4 regions of the Kineococcus sp. AC630 genome follow, and region 2 is predicted to be linked to each of the others. Evidence: riboswitches for the same ligand, from Rfam matches in the RefSeq annotation. Region 2 holds a riboswitch; each other region holds the start of a gene.
The links. A riboswitch is a leader RNA that binds a small molecule or an ion and turns the genes downstream of it on or off. The one in region 2 is predicted to bind S-adenosylmethionine.
Positions count from the first base shown of each region.

Region 1: another riboswitch for S-adenosylmethionine. It lies ahead of AC0I8G_RS14300 (MetQ/NlpA family ABC transporter substrate-binding protein); the one in region 2 lies ahead of AC0I8G_RS01185 (ABC transporter substrate-binding protein).
Region 3: another riboswitch for S-adenosylmethionine. It lies ahead of AC0I8G_RS02865 (methionine ABC transporter ATP-binding protein); the one in region 2 lies ahead of AC0I8G_RS01185 (ABC transporter substrate-binding protein).
Region 4: another riboswitch for S-adenosylmethionine. It lies ahead of AC0I8G_RS01985 (MFS transporter); the one in region 2 lies ahead of AC0I8G_RS01185 (ABC transporter substrate-binding protein).

Region 1 covers NZ_CEEDMJ010000012.1:112,295-115,289, forward strand. The annotation lists gene AC0I8G_RS14290 (DUF7711 family protein) at 1-556, shown strand, start outside; gene AC0I8G_RS14295 (DUF1737 domain-containing protein) at 553-756, shown strand; SAM riboswitch class IV at 861-971, shown strand; gene AC0I8G_RS14300 (MetQ/NlpA family ABC transporter substrate-binding protein) at 1,039-1,995, shown strand; gene AC0I8G_RS14305 (methionine ABC transporter ATP-binding protein) at 1,992-2,995, shown strand, end outside.
Region 2 covers NZ_CEEDMJ010000001.1:248,950-251,944, forward strand. The annotation lists gene AC0I8G_RS01185 (ABC transporter substrate-binding protein) at 1-1,204, opposite strand, end outside; SAM riboswitch class I at 1,384-1,476, opposite strand; gene metE (5-methyltetrahydropteroyltriglutamate--homocysteine S-methyltransferase) at 1,625-2,995, opposite strand, start outside.
Region 3 covers NZ_CEEDMJ010000002.1:191,232-194,226, reverse strand. The annotation lists gene AC0I8G_RS02875 (alpha/beta fold hydrolase) at 1-240, shown strand, start outside; gene sfnG (dimethylsulfone monooxygenase SfnG) at 265-1,410, opposite strand; SAM riboswitch class I at 1,420-1,503, opposite strand; SAM riboswitch class IV at 1,673-1,783, shown strand; gene AC0I8G_RS02865 (methionine ABC transporter ATP-binding protein) at 1,951-2,946, shown strand; gene AC0I8G_RS02860 (methionine ABC transporter permease) at 2,943-2,995, shown strand, end outside.
Region 4 covers NZ_CEEDMJ010000002.1:28,511-31,505, reverse strand. The annotation lists gene AC0I8G_RS01990 (LLM class flavin-dependent oxidoreductase) at 1-850, opposite strand, end outside; gene AC0I8G_RS01985 (MFS transporter) at 847-2,175, opposite strand; SAM riboswitch class I at 2,185-2,273, opposite strand; gene AC0I8G_RS01980 (SGNH/GDSL hydrolase family protein) at 2,359-2,995, shown strand, end outside.

The DNA of each region.
Region 1 (2,995 bases), on a different contig from region 2:
CGCCGAGCTGCACCTCTTCCGCGCCGAGGAGGCGTGGGTCTTCGGCGCCCTGCTCGGGCCGCAGCAGGACAGCGAGGACCCGGCGTTCGTCCGGGTCGCCGTCGTCGTCGACCTCCCCGAGGACGAGTGCGCGCTCTTCAGCCGACCGCAGGCCGGTGAGTTCTGGCTCAACGCGTCCGGACTGGCGAAGAGCCCCGTCCAGGTCCTCTTCCGGTCCGCGCAGGCCCCGGTGTGGAACCACCTGGTCGAACGGCCGGTGCGGTTCTGGGCCCGGGAGGAGGGCCTGGACCACGAGGCGCTCCTGCAGCTGCGCAACGGCGACGGCGAGGCGCTGCGCCCTGAGACGCCCACGGACGGGGAACTGCGCGAACGTCTCGACCGCGACCTGCGCGCGAGCCTCGAGGCACTGCGCCGCACGACCACCGACTACGACGGGAAGCGCTGGGCCCGGGCCAACCACAAGAAGCTCGGCGACGCGCTGGCGGACGTCGCCCTGGGCCTGCTGAGCCTGCAGGACGCCCGCGACGCTCTGGGCGCGAATAGTCTGGACGCGTGAGCGACGAGAAGCTGACGTACCGGCTGCTGACCGGCCCCGACGACCGATCCTTCTGCGAGAAGGTCACGGCGGCCCTGGCGGAGGGCTACGTCCTCCACGGCAGTCCCTCGATCACCACGACGGACGGGCGCACCGTCGCCGCGCAGGCCGTCGTCCTCCCCCACGTCCTGAGCCGACCCGGTGACGGCGGTGCGGCGTGACCGAACGCCTGCGCTGAGACGCGGGCGGTCCCGCGGCCGGGCTGATCACCGGCGCGCGGGGGCGATTTGACGGGTTCGACGACGGGAACCTACGGTTCCCCCACGGTCATGAGTGACAGCGACAAGCCCTGGCTCGTTGTCCGGCAACCCTCCCCCGCGGCGGGGTGCCCCAGGTGAAGACCAGGCCGGACGACCCCGTCCGGCAAGCGCGGAGCAACGCACGTCGTCGATCACGGGGTGCTGCGAGCCGCGCGCCCGCCGTTCGACCACCGGAGTGCCACCGTGTCCAGCCCCGCCCCCGCCCTGCCCGACAAGCCGAAGCGCCGCGGCCTCCTCATCGGGATCGTCGCCGCCGTCGTCGTCGTGGTCGTGGTGATCGTCGCCGTCGTCCTCGGGACCCGCAAGGACGACACCGCGACGACCGCCGCCGCCGGTTCCGCCCCGGCCCAGACCGTGAAGATCGGCGTGGCCGACAAGTCGCTGGACTACTGGAAGACGTACGTGGGCCTGGCGAAGTCGAAGCTGAACGTGACGGTCGACCTGGTCAACTTCTCCGACTACAGCCTGCCGAACCCGGCGCTGTCGCAGGGCGAGGTCGACCTCAACCAGTTCCAGCACATCCAGTACCTCGCGAACTACGACGTCACCGCCGGGGACGACCTGCAGCCCATCGGTGCGACCGCGATCTACCCGCTGCCGCTGTACTCGACCACGGCGAAGAGCCCGTCCGAACTCCCCGAGGGCGCGAAGGTCGCCATCCCGAACGACGACATCAACCAGGCCCGCGGCCTGCTGGTGCTGCAGTCGGCCGGTCTGCTGACCCTCAAGGACGGCGGCAACGCCTTCTCCTCGATCGACGACATCGAGACGAAGAAGGTCGACGTCACCGCCGTCGACGCCTCGCAGACCGCCGGCGCGCTGCAGAGCGGTTCGGTCGCCGCCGCGATCGTCAACGTGAACTACGCGACGAGCGCCAAGCTGCCGGAGACCGACGTCATCGCCAAGGACGACCCGTCCGACCCCTCGGCCGCGCCCTACGTCAACATCTTCGCCGCGCGGGCGAAGGACAAGGACAACGAGACCTACCTGAAGCTCGCGGCCCTCTTCCAGGACCCCGCCGTGCAGACGGTGTTCGCCAAGGACTACCCGAACGCGGTCGTCTCCGACCGCAGCGCCGCGGACCTGCAGGCCGACCTCGCCACCGTCGAGGCCGACGCGAAGGCCGCGAAGGGCAAGTGAAGACCCTCGTCAGCCTGGAGAACGTCTCCAAGCGCTTCGACCGCCGCGACGGCACGTCCGTCGCGGCGGTCGACGACGTCAGCCTCGAGGTCCGCGAGGGTGAGGTGCTGGCCGTCATCGGGTACTCCGGGGCCGGCAAGTCGACCCTGGTCCGCCTCGTCAACGCCCTCGAGAAACCCTCCTCCGGCAGCGTCCGCGTCGCCGGTCAGGACCTCACGAAGCTGTCGGAGGGTGATCTCCGCCGGGCCCGTTCGGGCATCGGGATGATCTTCCAGCAGTTCAACCTGTTCCGGTCGCGGACGGTGGCGGGGAACGTCGCCTACCCGCTGACCGTCGCGGGCGTCGGGCGGGCGGAACGCGACGCGCGGACCGCGGAACTCCTCGACTTCGTCGGTCTGCTGGACCGGGCGCACACCTACCCGGAGCAGTTGTCCGGCGGGCAGAAGCAGCGCGTCGGCATCGCCCGGGCACTGGCCACGAACCCGCCGCTGCTGCTGGCCGACGAGGCCACCAGCGCCCTGGACCCCGAGACCACCACCGAGGTCCTGTCCCTGTTGCGGCGGGTGAACACCGAACTCGGCGTGACCATCGTCGTCATCACCCACGAGATGGACGCCGTGCGCCAGATCGCGGACCGGGTCGCGGTGATGGAGAACGGCCGCCTCGTCGAGGTGGGCGACGTCTACGACGTGTTCTCCACCCCGCAGACGCCTGCGGCGCAACGCTTCGTGCGCAGCGCGACGCACGACCGTCCCGCCCCGGACGCGCTCGAACGGCTCCGCACCCACCACCCGGGCCGCATCGTGAGCGTCCGCATCACCGACGAGATCGGGTTGCAGCAACGCATCGACGCGGCGTTCCGCGCGAGCGCGACGAGCGCGGAACTCGTCTACGGGGGCGTCTCGGAGATCCGCGAGCGCCGGCTGGGGTCGCTGACCTACGAACTCACCGGACCCGACGTCGACGCCGCCCTGCGCACGTTGCGCGAGGCCGGGATCCA
Region 2 (2,995 bases):
CCTGCTGCTGCACGAGTTCCAGCACCGCCGAGGTGGGCTGCCAGAAGGTGATCGTGAAGGAGAGCTCCTGGCCGTCCTTCGCGCGGATCCCGTCCGCACCCTTCGTCCAGCCGGCCTGGTCGAGGAGGGCGTTGGCCCCGGCGACGTCGTGGGCGAGGACGTCGGAGTCGTCGGGTGCGTCCGGGGTGGACGCCGAGAGCGCCGACGTCACGGCCACGTCACCCGGGTTGAGGATGCTCGCCAGTTGTTCGCGGTCGATGGCCTTCGACAGGGCCTGGCGGACGCGTTCGTCCTGGAAGACCGGCCGCGACTCGTTGGGGAAGAAGTTGTAGGGGATGCCCGGGTTCGCGCGACGTTCGGTCCAGAAACCGCCGCCGTCGAACTGCGGGAGGTCCTGCGCGGAGATCGCCGTCGTCGCGTCGATCTGACCCGACTGCAGCGACCCGGTGCGCACGCTCGCCTCGGGGACCACCTGGTAGGTGATCGTGTCGAGGTAGGCGTCACCACTGTGCTTCGAACCCGTCGGGGCCCAGGCGTAGCCGGTGCGCTTCTTCAGCACGACCTCGCTGTCCTTCGTGTACTTCCCGACCACGAAGGGACCGGATCCGACGAGAGTCGTTCCGTCGCAACGAGTCGCGGGATCCGCGGTGGTCGTGGCGACGGAGAGCAGACCGAGGCTCATCGTCGACGTCGCCTGCAGGAACTGTGCGCTCGGCTGCGAGAACGTCACGACGGCCGTTCGCGCGTCCGGCGTCTGCGTCCCGGTGTAGCCCGCGAGGTAGGCCGAGGCCAACGACGCCTTCGCCCCGAGCGCGACGATGCCGTCGAGGTTCGCCTTGACCGCCGCGGAGTCGAGCGGCGTCCCGTCGGAGAACGTGGCGCCCTCACGCAGGTGGAACGTGAACGTCCTCGCGTCGGGGCTGACCTCCCAGCTCTGGGCCAGCCACGGCTGGACCTGACCGTCGAGGTCCTGGACCGTGAGGGAGTCGACGAGCTGGCGACCGACGTTCAGGGCGTCGTTGTTGCCGACCTGCTGCGGGTCGATGCAGCCGGAGTCGACCTGGATGGCGAAGGTGAGGTTCCCGCCGGCGACGGGTTCACCGTCGGCGGCGGCACTGCCGTCGTCCTGGCTCCCGCCACCGCAGGCGGTGAGGGCGAACAACGCGACGAGGGCGACGGCGGACAAGGGCGTGCGGGTGCGCAAGGGTTCTCCAGGCTGAGGGGTACGTCGAAGACACGTCCGGCCTGCGGCGGGGACGCGGGGTGACCGGCACGTTCCCGGTCAGCGGGGGTGCTGGGTCAGCGACAGCCGGTGGAACCGGTGAGGCAGAAGTCGACGATGCGCCTCAGGACGGCGACGTGGGACGTCTTGTTCACTGCGCTCCTCCATCGTTCCTGGCGGAAGCACCCGCGCCCGTTGCCGGGGGGTTGCTGCGACGTCGTCGAGCCAGGTCTCTCAGCCGCTCTGGATGGTGTTCTGCAGGAATCATAGGGACCCCCTGCCGGAATCTCAACCCGCCCGGCCGGGTCGGCGGGAACCCGGGCCGAACGAGCGCCGCCCTCCTGACCTCGGGAGGTCAGGAGGGCGGCTGGCGTCCGGCGGGGATCCGCTCGGACGGGGGCGTCAGCTCGTCGCGACGGCGTGCGCGGGGAGTTCCGCGCGGACGGTGCGGGCGGCCTCGACGAGGTTGCGCAGCGACTCGGTGGTCTCGGCGTAGCCACGGGTCTTGAGGCCGCAGTCCGGGTTCACCCAGACCTGGCGGGCCGGGACCGCGGCGACGGCGGCGCGCAGCAACCCGACGACCTCCTCGGTCGAGGGAACGCGCGGCGAGTGGATGTCGTAGACCCCCGGCCCGATGCCCCGCGCGAAACCGGCCCGCGCGATGTCGCCGAGGACCTCCATGCGCGAGCGTGCCGCCTCGATGCTCGTGACGTCCGCGTCGAGGCCGTCGATCGCGTCGATGACCTCACCGAACTCCGAGTAGCAGAGGTGGGTGTGGATCTGCGTCGCGTCGGCGGCACCGGCCGTCGCCAGGCGGAACGAGTTCACCGACCAGTCCAGGTAGGCGGGCTGGTCCTGGGTGCGCAGGGGCAGCAGCTCCCGCAGAGCGGGTTCGTCGACCTGGACGATCCCGATGCCGGCGGCCTCGAGGTCGCTGACCTCGTCGCGCAGCGCCAGGGCGACCTGGCGGGCGGTGTCGCCCAGCGGCTGGTCGTCACGGACGAAGGACCAGGCGAGGATCGTCACCGGGCCGGTCAGCATGCCCTTGACGGGCTTCGTCGTGCGTGTCTTCGTGTACCGGCTCCAGGGCACCGTGATCGGCGCCGGACGGACGACGTCACCCCAGAGGATGGGCGGGCGCACGCAGCGCGACCCGTAGGACTGGACCCAGCCGTGGGCGGTGACGGCGAACCCGTCGAGCTGCTCGGCGAAGTACTGGACCATGTCGTTGCGCTCGGGTTCCCCGTGCACGACGACGTCGAGGCCCAGTTCCTCCTGCAGGTCCACGACGCGGTCGATCTCCGCCTTGAGGAACTCCTCGTAGGCGGCCGTCGCGAGGTCTCCGCGCGTCCACGCGGCGCGCGCCTTGCGGATCTCGCCCGTCTGCGGGAACGAGCCGATCGTCGTCGTCGGCAGCGCCGGCAGACCCAGCGCCTGTTCCTGGGCGAGGCGGCGCACGGCGTAGTCGCTGCGCCCGAAGGCCTCCGGGGTCAGCGCTCCGAGCCGGTCGCGCACCTCGGGACGCACCACGCCGGGGGCGCCGACGCGGTCGGCCCGGGCCTGCGCCGACGCGGTCAGTTCCTCCTGCACCGCCGCTGCGTCCCCCAGCGCCTTGCCCAGGACGACGACCTCGGCGACCTTCTGGTCGGCGAACGCGAGCCAGCCGCGCAGGCGCTCGTCGAGGGTGGTCTCGCGGGTCACGTCGTGCGGGACGTGCAGCAGCGAGGTGGACGTCCCCGCGACGACGTGGGCGGCGGAACCCTCGAGGGTCCG
Region 3 (2,995 bases), on a different contig from region 2:
TCCCGCGAGTGGGCGCAGCGGGTGCCGACCGGCGTGCCGGTGTACGTCATCGCCGGCGACCAGGATCCCGTCGGCAACTACGGCGAGGGGCCGTACCAGGCCGCGAACTGGCTGGCCGAGACCGGTCACACGGTCACGACCCGGCTCTACACCGGCTACCGCCACGAGATCCACAACGAGCCCGACCTGCGCGCAGAGGTCGAGGACGGCGTCGCGGCCTTCCTGGTGGCGCAGCTCTGAGGCGCCCGGTTCCGGGGCGCAGCGTCAGGCGGGGACCGGGGTGGTCGCCGCGACGACGGCCTCGTCGAGTTCCGCGCCGAGGTCCAGGTCCTCGCCCGCGACGAGGCGGGCCTCGAGTTCGCGCACCTTCGGGATGACGAGCTCACCGAACGCCTCGACCTCCTCCTTGACGTGCAGGAAGCCGAGCAGCAGCAGGTCCACCCCGACGAGGCGGTAGGCCAGGATGCGGCGGGCGACCTCGTCGGGCGTCCCGACGAGGCCGGTGCGGAAACCGTCGTTGTACTGGACGAGGTCGCGGAACTCGCTGTCGGCCCACATGCCCTTGCCGTCCCTGGTGGAGTTCCCGGCCTCCTGGACGGCGGCGCCGAAACCTTCGACCTTGGTGCGGTCGGCCTTGGCGATGATCTCCTCGAGGACGGCCTCGGCCTCGTCGCGGGTGTCGCGGACGACGGCGAAACCGTTGAGGCCGAACCGCACCAAGCGGCCGTTGCCGGCGGCGAGGGCGCTGACCTCGCGCACCCCGGCGGCGGCGGCGGCGATCGACTTGCCGTTCATGAAGTACCAGTCGCTGACCCGGCCGGCCATCGCCTGCGCGGCCGTCGAGTTGCCGCCCTGGAACAGTTCCGGCTGCACCTTGGGCTGCGGGCGGAAGGTGATGTCCTCGGCGTTGAAGAACTCACCCTGCTGGCTGTAACCGTCCTCGGTCCACACCCCGCGCAGCAGGGCGATGAACTCCTCCGACTGGCGGTAGCGGTCGTCGTGCTCGTGCCAGGTGACCCCGAGCTGGGTCGCCTCGTTCTTGAACCAGCCGGAGACGACGTTCAGCGCGAGGCGGTTGTCGGTGAGTTCCTGGGTGGTCGCGGCGAACTTCGCGAGGACCCCGGGGTGCCAGAAGAAGGGGTGCACCGCGGCGATGACCTTGAGCTTCTGCGTCGCCAGCAGCAGGGCGAGGGAGAACGACGTCGACTCGTGCTGCGCGTCCGCCCCGTAGGAGGCGAGGTAGCGGACCTGGGTCAGGGCGTACTCGAAACCGACGCGTTCGGCGGCCTGGGCGACGGCGACGTTGTAGGCCGGGTCGTGGCTGGTGCGCTGCTCGATCGTGGAGACGACCAGGCCGCCCGACACGTTCGGGACCCAGTAGGCGAACTTCAGGGGCTCGTTCACGGACATGGTGGTGCTCCTCCATCGGTCCTGGCGGTAGCACCCGGGCTCGGGTTGCTGCGGCGTCGTCGAGCCAGATCTCTCGGCCGCTCTGGATGGTCCTGCGAACTGTAACGCCTCGTCGGCGGCCCCGCAGCGACTCGGGTCGGCCCGGCACCGGAGGGGTCCGGCGCAAGCCGTTGCGCACGAACGATTTCGAAGCCGGGTGCGGATATCCGGTACCTTCCCGAACCGCTTGACGGACCCCGGTTCGGCTGTCACTGTCGAATCAGGTCATGAGTGCCAGCGCGAAGCCCCGGCTCGCTGGTCGGCAACCCTCCTTCCGTCGTGGGGTGCTCCGGGTGATGACCCGACCCGCGGGTGTCGCGGGTAAGGACGTTGAAGGAGACGCACGTGTCCCACCAGACCTGTCGACGCTGAGCGTCCGCACTCCCTGCTGAACACCCCGGGCCACCCCGTCCGGCGGTCCCCCCTGCGCCGGTCCGCCCGACGCTCCCCCGCCGCGCCCTCGCGCGCCCCACGCCGCCCTGGAGACGACGTGATCGAGCCATGATCGAGCTGAGACAGCTCACCAAGACCTACGGGAGCACCACCGTCCTGGACCGCCTCGACCTGCTCGTCCCCGCCGGCAGCATCACCGCCGTCGTCGGGCCGAGCGGGGCCGGCAAGAGCACCCTCGCCCAGTGCGTGACCCTGCTGACCCGGCCCACGTCGGGTTCCGTGCTCGTCGGCGGCCAGGACCTCACCCACCTCGGGGAGGGACGGCTGCGCGAAGCCCGTCGCCGCATCGGCACGATCTTCCAGTCCGACGGGCTGCAGACCCGGCGCACCGCCGCCCAGAACGTCGAACTCCCGTTGCGCTACCTCGGGGTCGTCCCCCGCGAGCGGCGCGCCCGGGTCGCCGAGCTGCTGGAACGGGTGGGTCTGGCCGACCTGGCCGGGCGCTACCCGCACGAGCTCTCCGGCGGGCAGCGCCAGCGCGTCGGGATCGCCCGCGCCCTGGCTCTGCGTCCGAGCGTGCTGCTCTCCGACGAGGCGACCTCCGGGCTGGACCCGCGCTCGACGGCCTCGATCGTGGCGCTGCTGCGCGAACTGCGCGACGACCTCGGGCTGTCCATCCTGTTCATCACCCACGAGATGGACACGGTCGTCGAGGTCGCGGACTCCGTGGCCCGACTCGAGCACGGCCGCATCGTCGAGTCGGCGCTCCTGCTGGACGTCCTGCGCGACCCGGGGTCGCCGGTCGGGGCCGCGCTGCTGCCCCGACGGGCGGTCGCCACCGATCCCCGGCTCGTCACCTGGACGGTGCACTACCGCGGCGACGACGTGCCGGCGGACTGGCTGACCAGCACGGCCCGCGAACTCGGCCACGACCTCGCCCTGCTCGGCGCCTCCGTGAGTGCCGTCACGGGGCGGACCGTCGGGCACGCCACCCTCGGCGTCCCGGACTCGGTGGACCCCGCGCTGCTGATCGCCGCCCTCGAGCGACGGGGGCTGCACGCCCGCGCCGCCGAGGTGCCCTCGACCCTGGAGCTGGTCCCGTGAGCCCCGCCGCCCTCCCGCTGGCCTCGAACCTGGACACGCCCCTGCCAGA
Region 4 (2,995 bases), on a different contig from region 2:
TGGTGAGGCCGGCGAGGACCTGCACCGACCGCGGGTCACGGCCGGCGCGTTCGACCTGTTCGCGCAGGGAGTCGACGGACCTGCGGGCGATCTTCGCGGTCGGCGCGATGATGAACACGCACTCCGCGTGCCGGGCCGCGAACTCCTGCCCGCGGGGCGAGGAACCCGCCTGGAAGATGACCGGTGTCCGCTGCGGCGAGGGTTCGCAGAGGAACGCGCCGGGGACGTCGAAGTACTTCCCGTGGTGGTCGATGTCGTGGACCTTGGCCGGGTCGGCGTAGATCCCGCGCCCGGCGTCGCGGACGACGGCGTCGTCCTCCCAGGAACCCTCCCAGAGCTTGTAGCAGACCTCCAGGTACTCCTCGGCGACCTCGTAGCGCTCGTCGTGGGCGACCTGGGCGGTGAGACCCAGGTTCTTCGCGGCCGAGTCGAGGTAGCCCGTGACCACGTTCCACGCGACGCGGCCGCCGGTGAGGTGGTCCAGCGTCGTGAGGCGGCGGGCCAGGGAGTAGGGCTGTTCGTAGGTCGTGGTCACGGTGAGCCCGAAACCCAGGTCCTCGGTGACGGCGGCCATCGCCGACACCGCGGCGAGCGGGTCGTTGACGGGAACCTGCACGGCGGCGCGGACCGCCGCGTCCCGCGATCCCCCGTGGACGTCGTAGGTGCCGAGGACGTCGGCGAGGAACAGCGCGTCGAAACCCCCGCGCTCGAGGAGGCGGGCGAGGTTCGTCCAGTGGGCGAGGGTCCGGTAGTCCGCGCTGTGGTCCTCCGGTCGCGACCACAGCCCCGCGGCCTGGTGGCCGACGCAGGCCATGGCGAAGGCGTTGAGGCGCAACGGTGTCGGGCTCAACGGGACAGTCCCTCCAGAGGTCGGTGCGCGGTCTCGCGGGTGAGCGCGGCCGCGATGGTGGTGAGGACGGCGAGGAAGCTCAGGTACCCCGCGACGATCCAGGGCGAACCGTTCCCCGCGGCCAGCAGGGACGCCGCGATGAGCGGGGTCAGACCGCCGCCGAGGACCGCGCCGATCGAGTACCCGAGGGACGCACCGCTGTAGCGGGTGCGGCTGTCGAACTGCTCGGCGAAGAAGGCGCCCTGAGCGCCGTACTGGCTGTCGTGACCGAGGTTGATCGCGATGACCATCGCGCCCACGATCAGGACGGTCGACCCCGTGTCCAGCAGCAGGAACGCGGGCACCGTGAACACCGCGGTGAGGACCGACCCGAACAGGTAGACGGGTTTGCGGCCCACCCGGTCCGAGAGCAGACCCCACAACGGCGTGGCGGCGAGGCTGATGACCGAGGCGACGAGGACGGCGAGCAGACCGACGTCGGCCCCGTCCTCGCGCACGTGGTTGGTCAGGTAGTTCAGCGCGAACACCGTGTAGAGGACGTAGGCGCCGTTCTGGCCCAACCGCATGCCGGTCGTCAGGAACACCCCGCGCTTGTTCGTCGCCAGCACCTCGGCGACCGGTCGGCGCGACGTCGCGTCGGCTTCGCGCAGCGCGGTGAACGCCGGGGAGTCGGTGACCTTGAGGCGGATGACCAACCCGACGACGACGAGCACGGCGCTGGCCAGGAAGGGGATCCGCCACCCCCAGGCGAGGAAGTCCTCGCTCGAGGTCAGGGTGCGGGTGAGCCAGAAACCCCCGCTGGCCAGGACCATGCCGGCCGCGGAACCCATCTGCGGGATCGCGCCGAACAGACCGCGCCGGCCGGTGGGGGCGTGCTCGACGGACAGCAGGACGGCCCCGCCCCACTCACCCCCGGCCGAGAAACCCTGCAGCAGCCGCGCCGCGACCAGCAGGACCGGGGCCCACACCCCGATCCGGTCGTGGGTGGGGAGCAGACCGATGGCCGCCGTGGAGATCCCCATGACCAGCAACGAGGCCACGAGGACCGCCTTGCGGCCCACCCGGTCGCCGATGTGACCGGCCACCGCACCGCCGAGGGGTCGGGCGGCGAAACCCACGGCGTAGGTGGCGAACGCGGCGATCACGCCGACGGCGCCACCGACGTTCGGGAAGAACAGCGGGCCGAGGACGATCGCCGCGGCCGTGCCGTAGAGGTAGTAGTCGTACCACTCGATGGTGGTGCCGACGAAGCTCCCCAGCGCCGCCCGGCGGCGGACGAGGGGTTCGCTGGGCGTCGCGAGGACGGTGTCGTGCACGGTGCTCACAGAACGGTTCTCCCATCGGTCCTGGCGGTAGCACCTTCCCCGCGGGGTGGTTGCTGCGACGTCGACGAGCCAGGTCTCTCGGTCGCTCTGGATGGCTGGGGCGAACCTACGACGGGGGCGCGCGCCAGGCAAACCGGGACCCGGTCCCGGGCGCGGGGCGCGAGCCGGTGCCACAGTGGGCGGGTGAGCTTCCCGTGGGCCCGCTCCCCACGCACCTCCCGGACCGTCGCCCTCCTGCTGGCCGTCTGCGCGGCCGCCTGCGCCGGGCCGGACGACGCCGCCTCGTCCTCCGCGCCCCTGCGCCTGCTGTCCCTGGGCGACTCCGTGCCGGCGGGAGACGTCTGCGGCTGCACCCCCTTCCCGGACCTGGTCGCCGACGGTCTCGCGCCCGCAGGCGGGGCCGACGTGGTGCAGCGGGCCAGCGGCGGGGCGACGTCGACCGACGTCGACTCCGTCCTGCGCCGGCTCGCGGCGGACGAGGGACCCCGACTCGGTGCGCCGGACGTCGTGCTCCTGCAGGCCGGGGCCAACGACCTCGTGCAGCAGGTCGACCTCGCCACCTCCACCGCCGGGGCCGTCGACACCGACGCGACGATCGAGCGGGTGGTGGCGACGCTGGCGGGGACCGTCGACGAGCTCACCGCCACCGGAGCCCGGGTCGTCGTCCTCGACTACTGGGCGGTCGGGCTGGACGGTGCGGTCGCCCGGCAGGAGTACACCCCCGCCGAGCTGCACGACCAGGTCGCCCTCACCGACGCCTTCGACGACCGCCTCGCCGTCGCGGTGGGCAGCGAGGCGCTCTTCGTGGACCTGCGCCCGG